DNA from 2 places in the Streptomyces tremellae genome. Region 2 is predicted to be linked to the other one. Evidence: predicted binding sites of a transcription regulator. Region 2 holds the regulator's gene; the other holds the start of a gene.
What was found. The regulator HspR, encoded in region 2, represses chaperone genes until heat shock. The targets are predictions, from matches to a motif close to TTGAGNNNNNNNNNCTCAA.

Region 1 (7,354 bases), on a different contig from region 2:
GGCGGCGCGCCGGACGGCGGTGACGGTGCCGAGGTCCTTCAGGGGGCGGGTGAAGGCGCCGGAGCCCGAGGAGTCCGCCACGAGGGCGTCGAGTTCGGTGATCTGCCGGTCGACGCGGTCGCCCGCGGCCCGGAGGCCGTCCTCGCCGCCCTCCTTCCCGCTGTCGCCGTCGTGCGCGGGCCTGCCGGCCGCGACGAAGACGACGACCTGGTCGCGCTCGTCGGCGAGGGCGTCGGAGACGGACAAGGCCTGGCGGTCGAGCCGGGCGAGGGTGACGAGCCGCCGCGCGTCGTCGAGCCGCGCCGACGCGTACAGAAGGCCGGGGGTGCCGGCCGCGGCCACGACGATGCCCGTGACCACGACGCCGACGACGAGCCGCGTGCGTACCCGCTTACGGCGCCCCATCGGAGTGCCGCCCCGCACACCGCCGTTCCCCCGAGGCCGCTTCTTCTGCACCGGTGCTCGCATTCTCGACTCGTCCGCCCATGAAGCAGAGGTGACGGCGGGTCACGACGAGCCACCCCCAGCCCCTGGCACGGCTTCCGACCATTCCAGTGGTTTCAGGAGGAAGACGCGCATCAGCCGACCCGCCACCTGAACGAGTGAACATCACGAAGGAGTTGCCCTTCAACTTTCCCTGGCATGTGCCATGAGCCTGCCCGGCAGGGCGAATGGACCTGCGGCGCGGGCTTTGGAAGGATGCCCGCCCGCATCCCGCGGCGCCCGGCCCCGGTGATCGCTTTTCGGCCTGAGGGCCCTCGCGGCCCCGGGCGCGCGGATCCGTGCGGACTCCGTGGGCGAACGGCGCAGGTGGACCGCGCCCCCTTCACACCCCCTCCCCCTCTCCCCCACTCCGGCAGACTGGTGGCCATGCGCTTCGAACTCGCGACTGCACCGGGAACGGCCGGGCGACCCAACGAGGACTGGACTTCCACGATCACGCCCGCGGCGGGCGAGGGCGGCGCGCTGGTGCTGCTTGACGGGGTCACGCCACCAGCGGGCCCTGACGGTTGTGTACACGGAGTCCCGTGGTTCACGGCACGCCTCGGCGGCGCACTGGCCGAACTGTGCGGTTCCCGCCGGGACCTGTCACTGACGGAGATCCTCGCCTCGGCTATCGCGACGACGGCCGCGAAACATCGGGACACTTGTGACCTTTCTCACGTACGCACCCCTCAGGCGACGGTGGTGCTCGCGCGGTGGGGCGAGGGCCCGGGGAGCGCCGGGGGCACGGTCGAGCACCTGGTCCTCTCCGACTCCACCCTGCTGCGGGAGGACAGGGGCGGGCGGGTGACGGCGCTCGTCGACGACCGGCTCGACCACGTCCCCGCGGAGGTGAAGCGGTCGGTCGCCGCCACGGACGCGCTGCGCAACGCGGAGGGCGGCTTCTTCACCGCCGCCGCCGACCCCTCGGTCGCCGTGCGCGCGGTGACCGGGAGCACGCCGGCCGCCGAGGTACGGTCCCTGCTCGCACTCACCGACGGAGCGGCCCGCTGGGTGGAGATGTTCGGCGAGGGCGGCTGGGCGGAGTGCCTCGCACTGGTGCGCGAGCACGGCGCGCGGGAGCTGATCACCCGGGTGCGGGCCCTGGAGAGCGCGGCTGAGCACGTACGGGGAAAGCGGCACGACGACGCCACGGCGGCGTTCGCGGAGCTGTGAGCGAGGCGCGGGCGGCAGCGGGGCCGGGCGCGCGCGGGGCCCGCGCGGACGGACACGGGGGCGGACGGACACGGGCGCGGACGGACACGGGCGCGGACGGACACGGGGGCGGACGGACGCGGGCGCGGACGGACACGGGCGCGGACGGACGCGGGACCGCCGGCGGGATGGGCTCCGGGCGGGGACGGCCCGACGCCCCGTCGGGCGGCTCGGGCACCGGGGCGACCAGAGCGCCGGGTTTCACCCGAAAGGGATGTTTGCCCGGCGCTCCTCACCCTCCCGCGCGAGCGCCCCTCTCACTCGTTCGAGGGACGGTATCCGGGGCAGGGAACCGGCCCGCGCGCACGGCCGTCCGCGGCGGGCTGGTCAGGCCGCGAAGCGGGCGTTCAGCTGGTGCAGGAGGCGGGCCAGCTCAGCGATCTCGCCGCGGTCCCAGTCGGCGAGTTTCTGCACGTAGCGGCCCCTGCGGGCGTCCCTGACCCGGCGAAAGCTGTCGAGCCCCTCGTCCGTGATCCGCACCAGCGAGGCGCGGCCGTCCGCGGGGTCGGGCTCCCGGGTGATCAGCCCCAGCTCCTGGAGCGCCCTCAGCTGCCTGCTCATGGTCGCCTTGCCGACCCCGAAGTACGCGGAGAGCTCCGTCGCCCGCTGCTGCCCGCTCTCCTCCAGGCGGACGAGCAGGCCGTACGCGGAGGGTTCGAGGTCGGGGTGGACCTCGCGGGCCATCTCGCCCGAATTGGCCCTGGCGCGGCGGAGGAAGACCGCCAGCTCGCGTTCCAGGTCGAGGAACTCGGGGGTCACCTGGCCCCCGTCCGCGGACACGAGTCCTCTCTCCGTACCGCCGCCGTGCACGTCAGCTGCCATCGCGCGCTTTCCCGCTCCCGAGGAGTCCGTAGCCGCGGCCATTGCCGCGGCTCTCCGTATTTTCGCAGGTTTAGTCCATCAGCAGCAGCGTGGTGGGGCTGCGACCGCGCGGCGGTGTCCGTAGCGTTTCAGGGTGACATGTCCCCCTTTGACGGATTGTCGACCCGTCAAGCAATCCCCCCACCAAGGTTTTCGGAGGCACGCAATGTCCGTGCGCAGACCCGGAACGCGCAGCAGTCGCCGCACCCTGTACGCGGCGTCCGCGGCGCTCCTGGCCACCTTCGCCCTTCCGCTCACCCTCCCCGGCGTCGCCACCGCCGAGGTCTCCCCCCTCCCCCCGGAGCCAGGACGGGCGGCGTCCCCGCTCGCCGACGCGGCGCCCGCGCGCGGCACCGCGTACATGGGCATGGGCGTCGTCGCCCACGACGGCGAGGGCAGGGCGCCCATCGCCGACCGCGGCCTCGCGGTCGCCCAGACGGAGGGGGTCGACGTCTCCAGCCACCAGGGGAGCGTGAACTGGTCCTCCCTCGCCAAGACGGGCGTGAAGTGGGCCTACGTCAAGGCGACCGAGGGCAACTACTACCAGAGCACCACGTTCAACCAGCAGTACACCGGCTCGTACAAGGCCGGCCTGATCCGCGGCTCGTACCACTTCGCCGCCCCGGACACCTCAAGCGGCGCCAACCAGGCGGACTACTTCGTCAAGCACGGCGGCAACTGGTCAAAGGACGGCAAGACGATGCCCGGCGTCCTGGACATCGAGTGGAACCCGTACGGCGCAGCCTGCTACGGCCTCTCGAAGGCGAAGATGGTCAGCTGGATCAAGGACTTCGCCACGACGTACAAGGCCCGCACGGGCCGCGACGTGGTGATCTACACGGCCACCACCTGGTGGAAGCAGTGCACCGGCGACTACGCGGGCTTCGCGAAGACGAACCCCCTGTGGGTCGCCCGCTACAACACCTCGCCCGGCACGCTGCCCAAGGGCTGGGGCTTCCAGACGATCTGGCAGTACACGTCCTCGGGCCCCGGCGTCGGCGACCACGACAAGTTCAACGGCTCCCTGAACCGCCTCCGCGCACTGGCCAACGGCTGACCCACCCCGCCCCGCCACCCCCGGAAGCAGTGCTTCCGGGGGTGGCGGGCGGACGCGCGCTCACCCCGGAGGGACCCCGGGGCAGGCGGTCATGCCCCTCGGCGCCGTACCGGCGTCAGGCCGCCGCGGCGACCTGGACCTCGGCCGGGGTGAGGGCCAGGTCGAGGACCTGGCGGACGTCGGTGACGGGGTGGACGTCCAGCTTCTCCAGGACCTCTGCGGGGACGTCGTCGAGGTCGGGCTCGTTGCGCTTGGGGATCACGACCGTCGTGACGCCCGCCCGGTGCGCGGCCAGCAGCTTCTGCTTGAGGCCGCCGATGGGCAGGACCCGGCCGGTCAGGGAGACCTCGCCGGTCATCGCGACGTCCTCGCGGACCTGGCGGCCGCTGAGCAGCGACGCGAGGGCCGTGGTCATCGTGATGCCCGCGCTGGGGCCGTCCTTCGGGACCGCGCCTGCCGGGAAGTGGATGTGCACTCCCCTGTCCTTGAGGTCGCCGACCGGCAGCCCGAACTCCGCGCCGTGCGAGCGCAGGTACGAGAGGGCGATCTGCGCGGACTCCTTCATCACGTCGCCGAGCTGGCCGGTCAGGGTCAGCCCCGCGCCACCGGTCTCCGGGTCGGCGAGGGACGCCTCGACGAAGAGGACGTCGCCGCCTGCGCCGGTGACCGCGAGGCCCGTCGCCACGCCCGGCACCGCGGTGCGGCGCTCCGCCGGGTCCGTCGCGGACTCGGGCACGTGGTGCGGCCGGCCGATCAGGGCGCGCAGGTGCTCCGCGCCGAGCGCGGCCGGCAGCTCGCGGTCGCCGAGCTCGTGCTCCGCCGCGACCTTGCGCAGCAGCCGCGCGATCGCGCGCTCCAGGTTCCGCACGCCCGCCTCGCGGGTGTACTCGCCCGCCAGCTTGCGCAGCGCGTCGTCGTCGATGGCGACCTCGCCCGCTTCGAGGCCGGCGCGCTCCAGCTGCCTGGGCAGCAGGTGGTCGCGGGCGATGGTGACCTTCTCGTCCTCGGTGTAGCCGTCGAGCGTGACCAGCTCCATGCGGTCGAGCAGTGCCTCGGGGATGGCTTCGAGGACGTTGGCCGTGGCCAGGAAGACCACGTCGGAGAGGTCGAGCTCGACCTCCAGGTAGTGGTCGCGGAAGGTGTGGTTCTGCGCCGGGTCGAGGACTTCGAGGAGGGCGGCCGCGGGGTCGCCCCTGAAGTCGGAGCCGACCTTGTCGATCTCGTCGAGCAGGACCACCGGGTTCATGGACCCGGCCTCCTTGATGGCGCGGACGATGCGGCCGGGCAGCGCGCCGACGTAGGTGCGCCGGTGGCCGCGGATCTCCGCCTCGTCCCGTACGCCGCCGAGCGCGACGCGGACGAACGTGCGGCCCATGGCGTGCGCGACGGACTCGCCGAGGGAGGTCTTGCCGACTCCGGGCGGCCCGACCAGGGCGAGCACGGCGCCGCCGCGGCGCCCGCCGACGACACCGAGGCCGCGGTCGTCGCGGCGCTTGCGCACCGCCAGGTACTCGGTGATGCGCTCCTTCACGTCGTCGAGGCCCGCGTGCTCGGCGTCCAGGATCTCCTTGGCGCCACGGATGTCGTACGCGTCCTCGGTGCGCTCGTTCCACGGGAGTTCGAGGACGGTGTCGAGCCAGGTGCGGATCCAGGAGCCCTCCGGGCTCTGGTCGCTCGCCCGCTCCAGCTTCTCGACCTCCTTGAGGGCCGCCTCGCGGACCTTCTCCGGCAGGTCGGCCGCCTCGACGCGGGCGCGGTAGTCGTCGGACTCGTCGTCCTCGCCGCCGCCGTTCAGGTCGCGCAGTTCCTTGCGCACGGCCTCCAGCTGGCGGCGCAGCAGGAACTCGCGCTGCTGCTTGTCGACGCCCTCCTGGACGTCCTTCGCGATGGACTCGGCCACGTTCTGCTCGGCCAGGTGCTCGCGCAGCTGCCGCGTGGCGAGCCTGAGCCGGGCGACCGGGTCGGTGGTCTCCAGCAGCTCCACCTTCTGGGCGGTGGACAGGAACGGCGAGTAGCCCGAGTTGTCGGCGAGCGCGGACACGTCGTCGATCTGCTGGACGCGGTCCACGACCTGCCAGGCGCCGCGCTTCTTCAGCCAGTCGGTGGCGAGTGCCTTGTACTCCTTCACCAGCTCCGACACGGCGCCGGGCAGCGGGTCCGGCACGGTCTCCTCGATGGTGATGCCCTCCACCCACAGGGCGGCGCCCGGCCCACTCGTGCCGGCCCCGATCTGCACGCGGCCACGGCCGCGGATCAGGGCGCCAGGGTCGCCGTCCGAGAGCCGTCCGACCTGTTCGACGGTGCCGAGCACGCCGGTCGACGCGTACGAGCCGTCGACGCGCGGCACCAGCAGCACCTGCGGCTTTCCCGCACCGGCCCCCTCCGTGCGTGCTGCTGCCTGTGCGGCCTCGACGGCGGCGCGGACTTCGGTGTCGGACAGGTCCAGGGGCACCACCATGCCGGGCAGCACGACCTCGTCGTCGAGCGGCAGCACGGGAAGCGTGAGCGGTGTGGAAATTGCAGCCATGATCTCCCCTTCGGCAATCAAGTTGAGCTATGCAGGCTCAATGCTTGTGAGTGCCAGGATGTTCCCGGTGCGGCCGCGCGTTCGCCGTCAGCGATCATCGAGCCGTGCGCGGCCGGGCCCCCGAGGCGCGGCGCGCGGGCCCGGCAGGGTCGGAACACCCGGCGCGGACCCGCCATTCCGCGCGGTCCCGCGGGGCTGGGCCCGTGCGCGCCGGCCGCCCGACCCGCGGGAGTCGGGCCGTACAGCGGTCTCACACGAGACAGCGGCGGCACACGAGCAACGAGAGAAAGGAGCGGGCACGTGTCCGAGTCGGAGACCACCCGGGGCCGGGCGCCCGGCACACCCGTCACGCTGGACCGGCGGGAGGGGCCGTACGGGGAGGTCGCGCTGCGCCGCCGCCGCGCGGAAGGCGGCAGCGGTGGTGACCGCGCGGACGACGTACTGGAGATCGACGACGTACTGGAGATCATCGCCAACGGCACGTTCCTGATGGACACCTCGGACGGCCGCTCCGAGCGGCTGCTGGTCGACGCGGCGCTGCGCACGCTGCCCGAGGAACGGCGGAGCGCCCGGCCGTCCGTGCTGATCGGCGGGCTCGGCGTGGGCTTCTCGCTCGCGCACGCCGCCGCCGACCCCCGCTGGGGCCGGATCGCCGTCGTGGAGCGGGAGCAGGCGATCATCGACTGGCACCGTGCCGGGCCGCTCGCCCGGATCTCGGCGGCCGCGCTCGCGGACCCGCGCACTGTGATCCTGCACACCGACCTCGTCGGGTACGTGCGCGCCGCCCCCGGCACGCACGCCGACCGCTACGACGCGCTGTGCCTCGACATCGACAACGGACCGGACTGGACCGTCACCGAGAGCAACGACGGTCTGTACACAGAGGAAGGACTCGCCGCCTGCAGACGGCTGTTGAACCCCTCGGGGGTCCTCGCCGTCTGGTCCGCCCAACCCTCCGCGACCTTTGCCGATGCGTTGCGGAATGCCGGTTTCACCTGGGTTGCGGACGAAGAGGTGCGGGTTGCCCGGGGCGCGCCGGACGTCGTCCATCTCGCTGTTCGCACTGCGTAGCCGAAAGGCGGCCGCTACCTCTACGCTGCTCCACGAAATACAGGATCCGGCGATCTACGACACCCCCCAGGCGTTCCACGACGTAGACCGGCGGATCAAGGGCATACGGAGCGCGTTGAAACGCGTACCAGGGGCGGGCG
Region 2 (7,354 bases):
GTCGTTGCCCTCGACCGCCAGCCACTCCAGCGCGGCCGGTGTGACGTCGAGCGTGAGCCGCCGCTCGGCGAGCCGCCTGCCGAGCCTGTCCACCTGGAGCCGCGCGATGCGCGCCAGCTCGTCGCGGGTCAGCGCGGAGAAGACCACCATGTCGTCAAGGCGGTTCAGGAACTCCGGCTTGAAGGAGGACCGCACGACCGCGAGCACCTGCTCGCGCCGCTCCTCCTCCGACGTGCCGGTCTCCACCAGGTACTGGCTGCCGAGGTTCGACGTCAGCACCAGGATCGTGTTGCGGAAGTCCACCGTGCGGCCCTGGCCGTCGGTGAGCCGCCCGTCGTCGAGCACCTGGAGCAGGACGTCGAACACCTCGGGGTGCGCCTTCTCCACCTCGTCGAGCAGGACCACCGAGTACGGGCGCCGCCGCACGGCCTCCGTGAGCTGGCCGCCCTCCTCGTAGCCGACGTAGCCGGGGGGCGCGCCGACGAGCCGGGCGACGGAGTGCTTCTCGCCGTACTCGCTCATGTCGATGCGGACCATGGCGCGCTCGTCGTCGAAGAGGAAGTCCGCGAGGGCCCGCGCCAGTTCGGTCTTGCCGACGCCGGTCGGACCGAGGAAGAGGAACGAACCGGTCGGCCGGTCCGGGTCCGCGATCCCCGCGCGGGTGCGCCGCACGGCGTCGGAGACGGCCCGTACGGCCTCGGTCTGCCCGATCAGCCGCTTGCCGAGCTCGTCCTCCATGCGCAGCAGCTTCTGCGTCTCGCCCTCCAGCAGGCGGCCCGCCGGGATGCCGGTCCAGGACGCGACCACGTCGGCGATGTCGTCGGGGCCCACCTCGTCCTTGACCATCGTGTCGCGGCGCTCGTCGGCCTCCTGCTCCTCCTCGGCCGACGCCTCGGCGAGCTCGCGCTCGACCGCCGGGATCTCCCCGTACAGCAGCTTGGAGGCGGTGTCGAAGTCGCCGTCGCGCTGGGCGCGCTCGGCCTGGCCGTGCAGCTCGTCGATGCGCTCCTTCAGCTCACCGACGCGGTTGAGGCCCTTCTTCTCCTTCTCCCACCGCGCGGTCAGGGCGCGCAGTTCCTCCTTGCGGTTCTCCAGGTCGCGGCGGAGCTTCTCAAGGCGCTGCACCGAGCCGGGGTCCGACTCGTTCTTCAGCGCGAGCTCCTCCATGGAGAGCCGGTCCACGACGCGCTGGAGCTCGTCGATCTCGACGGGCGAGGAGTCGATCTCCATGCGCAGCCTCGACGCGGCCTCGTCGACCAGGTCGATGGCCTTGTCGGGGAGGAAGCGCGAGGTGATGTAGCGGTCGGAGAGGGTCGCGGCGGCCACCAGCGCGGCGTCCGCGATCTGCACCTTGTGGTGCGCCTCGTAGCGGCCCTTGAGCCCGCGCAGGATCGCGATGCTGTCCTCGACGGACGGCTCGGCGACCAGCACCTGCTGGAAGCGGCGCTCCAGCGCGGCGTCCTTCTCGATGTGCTCGCGGTACTCGTCGAGGGTGGTGGCGCCGACCATGCGCAGCTCGCCGCGGGCCAGCATCGGCTTGAGCATGTTGCCCGCGTCCATGGCGGAGTCGCCGCCCGCGCCCGCACCGACGACGGTGTGCAGCTCGTCGATGAAGGTGATGATCTGGCCGTCGCTCTCCTTGATCTCGGACAGGACGGTCTTCAGGCGCTCCTCGAACTCACCGCGGTACTTCGCGCCCGCGACCATCGCACCGAGATCGAGCGAGATCAGCCGCTTGTTCTTCAGCGACTCGGGCACGTCGCCCTTGTCGATGCGCTGGGCGAGCCCCTCCACGACGGCGGTCTTGCCGACGCCGGGCTCGCCGATGAGCACCGGGTTGTTCTTGGTGCGGCGCGAGAGCACCTGCACGACGCGCCGGATCTCGTGGTCCCTGCCGATGACCGGGTCGAGCCTGCCCTCGCGCGCGGCGGCGGTGAAGTCCGTGCCGAACTTCTCCAGCGCCTTGTAGTTCCCCTCCGGGTCGGGCGTGGTCACCCGGCGTCCTCCCCTGGCCTTCTCGAATGCGTCGGCGAGCCGCTTCGCGGTGGCTCCCTGCCCCGCGAGCACCTCGCCGGCCTGGCCGCCCTTGGCGGCGATGCCGATGAGCAGGTGCTCCGTCGACACGTACTCGTCGCCGAGCTCGCGGGCGCGCCGCGTGGCGTCGGCGATGACGGCGAGCAGGTCGCGGTTGGCCTGCGGCGGCGCGACGGTGGACCCGGCGACGCTCGGCAGTCCTGCGAGCAGCTGCTCGGCCCCCGACCGCACGCCCGCCATGTCGGCCTCGACGGCCGACAGCAGGTCGGTGACGTTCTCGTTGTCCTGCCCTGCGAGCAGCGCGAGCAGGAGATGCGCGGGGGTCAGATCCGGGTTCCCCGCCTCCACGGCGCGATCGCTCGCTGCACTGATCGCTTCCCGGCTCCTGTTGGTCAGCTCGGCGTCCACGTGCGTCCTCTCCTCCTGTTCCTCTCCATCCTGACTCCCATAACGTGTACAAAGTTGAGTCTATTCCACTCAACCCGAAAACGGGAGCCGGGTACGGCCCGGATCCGGCCGTACCCTCGTGCCATGACCATCGACGTACGCGACCCGGACCCGGAGTTCCTGGCGTTCTGGCGCGAGTACCACCTCTGCACGCTCGCCACGCGGCGCCCCGACGGTTCACCGCACCTGGTGCCCGTGGGCGTCACGTACGACCCCGGCGCCGGGGTGGCGCGGGTGATCACCAACAGGAACAGCAGGAAGGTGGCGAACGTCCTGGCCGCCGCCGAGGACGGCCTGGGGGCACGGGTCGCGGTGTGCCAGGTGATGAAGGGGCGCTGGGCGACGCTGGAGGGGCGGGCCAGGATCCGCACCGAGCCCGAGGTGGTCGCCGACGCGGTCGCGCGGTACGCGGAGCGCTACGGCCGCACGCCCGCGCCCAACCCGGACCGGGTGGTCATCGAGATCGCCCTCGACCGGGCGATGGGGCGCGGCTGACGCGCGTACGACGCCGGGCGGCGGGGCCCGGGGCCGCGCTCGCGAACGCGTCCGGGCAGCACAACGGCGCCATCGCGTTTCAGGTCCACGATGGCGCCGTTGTGTGGGGGAAGCGCCTGAGCGACTTGTTACGACGGGGGAATCGCTCAGGCACTGCGGGGGGTGGCTGTATGGGGTTGTGGTCCTACGAACTCGTGATCCCGCTGATCAAGATTAACAAAAATCATGTCATACCTGATGCAGCATCGGACCCGCTGCGGAGCACCACGGGGGCGGCGCGGACAACGGTACGCGCGGACGTCGTCGTCCTCCTCGCGCACGACGAGCACGGGCTCTCCGAGCAGGGTGACCCGCACCGAGTCCCCGCGCCGCGGAATCGCGGACACGAGGTCGACCACGTGCCATCCGGACCGGTAGGCCGCGGCCATCTCGCGCCGAAGAATCCTGTCGTCCGCGGGCGTCGTCATGCGCCGAGGACCGCCTGCTGCCCCGCGGCTGCCGCGGGCCAGCTGATGTCGCCCTGGCTCGCGGCCGGGGTGGCGCCGTGGGCCGCCGCGGGCCAGCTGATGTCGGCAGGGCTGACCGCGGGAGGGGCCGCGGGCCAGCTGATGTCCGCGGGCGCGAGGGGCCAGCTGATGTCGGCCGGACGCACCTGCGGGGTGCCCGCGTGCGAGGCGGGCCAACTCAGATCGGCGGCGACTGCCTCATGGCTGCCGGGGCCGGCCCCCACCGACGTGCTGTGCACGGTCTCCGGAGAGTTCCCGGACCCGACGCCCGAGGCAACGACAGTTGCGAACGCCAACGGGATCGCGAACGCCGCGGCAAGCGTCGAGCGAAGCAATCTCTTCTTCATCGCCAGCTTCGTCCTCACTTGATGGAATCTCTCCCCCGTCAAAAACGACAATGGCTCACACCAGGATCTCCGCGCCACAACACCGAGGCATCATGTTCCTGCAGGTTCAGCAACCTGAGGGGTGGATAAATGAGCATGAACGGTACAGACAGGGCGCATCGGCACTCTCTAACCGATCTGTGTGCCGAAGGTAAGCGCCTCTACGCCGCCGCCCTCCAGGCCGGCCGCATCACCAGGCGCGAGGTGGCGAGCGCTCCGTGCCTGATCGACTTCGCCCTTCTCCACCCCGACCCGGACGATCCGGACTGGCTGCGTCCGGTGGCGCCCTCCATAGCCCTCGCCCAGCGCCTGCACCCCCTCGAACGGGAGATACAGGAGCGCAGGCAGCGCACCGTCGACCTGACCGAGTCGTTCGACGAGTTCATGGCCATCAGTGCCCAGGCGCCGCCCAGTATCCACGCCATCACCGTGCTCGAAGGCTCCCACCGCATCAACGCCGCCCTCGACGTCGCCACCGCCGCACTGAAGAAGGAAGTGCTCACCGTCCAGCCGGGCGGCGGCCGCCCCGAGCACCTGCTGAGCCAGGCCATCACCCGCAGCAAGCCCCTCATCGACCGGGGCGTCAGCATGCGCACGCTCTACCAGCACACCGTGCGCTACAGCCAGAACACCTTCGCCTACATCGACCACCTGGCCGGCGCGAAGATGGAGATAAGAACCCTTGAGCAGCTCATCGAGCGGCTCATCATCTGCGACGACGTCGTCGCCTTCATCCCGGCGCGGGACGACGACAGCGCGGCGCTCGAACTGCGCCACCCCGGCCTCGTCGCCTACCTCACCAAGGTCTTCGAACACCTCTGGCAGCGCGCCACCCCGCTGGTCCAGCCGCTGCCCTCAGGACCGGACTCCGAGGGCGTCACCGAGGTGCAGCGCTCCATCGCCAAGCTCCTCGTCGAGGGGCTCGTCGACGAGGCCATCGCGCGGCGCCTCGGCATGAACGTCCGCACCTGCCGCGCCCACATCGCCAAGCTCGCCGCCGCACTCGGCAGCGGCAGCAGGGCACAGCTCGGCTTCCTCATCGCGCGCTCGGGCATCCTGGGCGACGGCCACGAGGGCTGACACCGGCGCACACCGCACCGCCAACCCCCCGCCCGCCGGAAGCAGAACCGGCGCGGGGCGGGACGCCCGCCACGGCGCCCCGCCCCAAGATCCCCGCGAAACCCCGCGGAACCACCGCACCGCGGCCGTGTCACTCCGGTCGCTTCGGCCGCCACACGACCAGCGCGCTCGCCTGCCGCACGTCCTCGTAGGGCACCAGATCGCGCCGGTACGACGCGTGCACCTGCGCCTCGCGCTGCCGCATCGCGGCCGCCGCGCCGTCCAGCGCGGCCGACAGCTCGGCCACCCGGGACTGGAGCGCGGCGACCTGGTTCTCCAGCTCGATGATCCGCTTGATCCCGGCCAGGTTGATGCCCTCGTCCTGCGACAGCTGCTGCACCTGGCGCAGCAGCTCGATGTCGCGCGCCGAGTAGCGCCTGCCGCGCCCCGCCGTGCGGTCCGGTGAGACGAGCCCGAGGCGGTCGTACTGGCGCAGCGTCTGCGGGTGCAGCCCGGACAGCTGGGCCGCCACCGAGATGACGTAGACCGGGGTCTCCTCCGTCAGCTCGTACGCCCCGCCGAAACCGGCCGGGGCGCGGCGCCTGGCGCCGCCGTCCCTGTCCATGACGTCATGCTCCCTTCGCTGCCTGGAACAACTCCGCCCTCGGATCCTCGCCCGCGGTCGCCTTGCGGTACGCCTCCAGCGCGTCGCGCGCGTCGGTCCCGAGATCCTTCGGCACGGCCACCTCGACCGTGACCAGCAGGTCCCCGCGGGTCCCGTCCTTGCGGACGGCTCCCTTGCCGCGCGCACGCATGGTGCGCCCGGCCGGCGTGCCCGGCGGCAGTTTCAGCGTCACCGGCGGCCCGCCGAGGGTGGGCACCTTCACCTCGCCGCCGAGCGCCGCCTCCGCGAACGTGACGGGCACGGTCACCGTGAGGTTGTCGCCCTTGCGGCCGAACACCGGATGGCTGCCCACATGGACGACCACGTACAGATCGCCTGCGGGGCCACCCCGCTCGCCCGGCGTGCCCTTGCCGCGCAGCCTGATCCGCTGCCCGTCGGAGACGCCCGCGGGGATGCGGACCTGGATGGAGCGCGACGACTTGGCGCGCCCGCTGCCCTTGCACACGTCGCAGGGGTCCTGGGCGATCAGCCCGCGGCCTTTGCAGTCGACGCACGGGTCGGTCAGCGAGAACCCGCCGCCGGTGCCGCGCGAGACCTGCCCGGTGCCGACGCAGGTCGGGCAGACGCGGGGGGTGCCGTTCTTGTCGCCGGTGCCGGAACACGCCTTGCAGGGCGCCTGGCTGGACATCCGCAGCGGCACGGTCACGCCCTCCACCGCCTCGGTGAAGCTCAGCGTCACCTCGGACTCGATGTCCTGGCCGCGCCGTGGCTGGGTGCGCGTACCGCCGCCGCCGCGGTTGAACAGCCCGCCGAAGACGTCCCCGAGGCCGCCGCCGAAGCCGCCCTGGGTCCCGCCGCCGCCCTGGGCGCCGCCGCCGAAGAGGTCACCCAGGTCGAAGTTGAACGTGCCGCCGCCGCCCGCGCCGGGACCCGGTCGGAAGCCGCCGTTCCCGAACAGGCTGCGGGCCTCGTCGTACTCCTTGCGCCGCTTCGGGTCGCCGAGGATGTCGTTCGCCTCGGAGATCTCCTTGAAGCGCTCCTCGGCCTTCGCGTCGCCCTTGTTGGCGTCCGGGTGGAACTCGCGCGCGAGCTTCCGGTACGCCTTCTTGATCTCGGCCTCTGTCGCGTCCTTGGGGACGCCGAGGACCTTGTAGTAGTCCTTCTCGACGAAGTCCTTGGTACTCACTCCCGACGTCCCTCCTCCCGAACCGGGTACCGGCCGCCGCCTGCCGGTACCGCCGCCGTGGCGGCGGCACCGGCGGCACCGGCCGTTGTGTCAGCCCTCGTCCGGGCCACCGTTCTCCTTCGCGGGCTTCCCGTCCTCGGCCGAGGACGTGGACCCCTCGCCCGCCGCGTCCTCCTCGGACGCCTTGGGCTGCGCCCCCGGCTGGGGCTCGGCCACGGCGACCCGGGCGGGCCTGATCGTCCGCTCGCCGAACCGATACCCGGGCTGGAGGATCGCCACGCAGGTCGTCTCGGTGACGTCCGGCGCGTACGAGTGCATCAGGGCCTCGTGGATCGTCGGGTCGAAGGGCTCGCCCTCCTCGCCGAACTGCTGGAGGCCCAGCTTGGCGGCGACCGACTCCAGCGACTCGCCCACCGACTTGAAGCCGCCGACCAGCTCGTCGTGTTCCCGCGCCCTGCCGATGTCGTCGAGCACCGGCAGCAGCTCGGTGAGCAGGTTCGCCACGGCGATCTCGCGCACGGTCACCCGGTCGCGCTCCACCCGCCTGCGGTAGTTCTGGTACTCCGCCTGAAGGCGCTGGAGGTCCGCGGTCCGCTCACCGAGAGCGGTGCGCACC

Region 1: lon (endopeptidase La) is a predicted target of HspR. The motif match lies at 6,166-6,184, and genes of this name have one in related genera.

The regions. Positions count from the first base shown of each region.
Region 1 is NZ_BAABEP010000020.1:90,685-98,038, forward strand. It holds gene ABEA77_RS16405 (sensor histidine kinase) at 1-405, opposite strand, end outside; gene ABEA77_RS16410 (hypothetical protein) at 871-1,659, shown strand; gene ABEA77_RS16415 (MarR family winged helix-turn-helix transcriptional regulator) at 2,026-2,520, opposite strand; gene ABEA77_RS16420 (lysozyme) at 2,726-3,616, shown strand; gene lon (endopeptidase La) at 3,732-6,143, opposite strand; gene ABEA77_RS16430 (spermidine synthase family protein) at 6,444-7,214, shown strand.
Region 2 is NZ_BAABEP010000070.1:284-7,637, forward strand. It holds gene clpB (ATP-dependent chaperone ClpB) at 1-2,442, opposite strand, end outside; gene ABEA77_RS29545 (pyridoxamine 5'-phosphate oxidase family protein) at 2,566-2,976, shown strand; gene ABEA77_RS29550 ((2Fe-2S)-binding protein) at 3,123-3,443, opposite strand; gene ABEA77_RS29555 (hypothetical protein) at 3,440-3,721, opposite strand; gene ABEA77_RS29560 (helix-turn-helix transcriptional regulator) at 3,959-4,948, shown strand; gene ABEA77_RS29565 (heat shock protein transcriptional repressor HspR) at 5,079-5,552, opposite strand; gene dnaJ (molecular chaperone DnaJ) at 5,557-6,738, opposite strand; gene grpE (nucleotide exchange factor GrpE) at 6,829-7,354, opposite strand, start outside.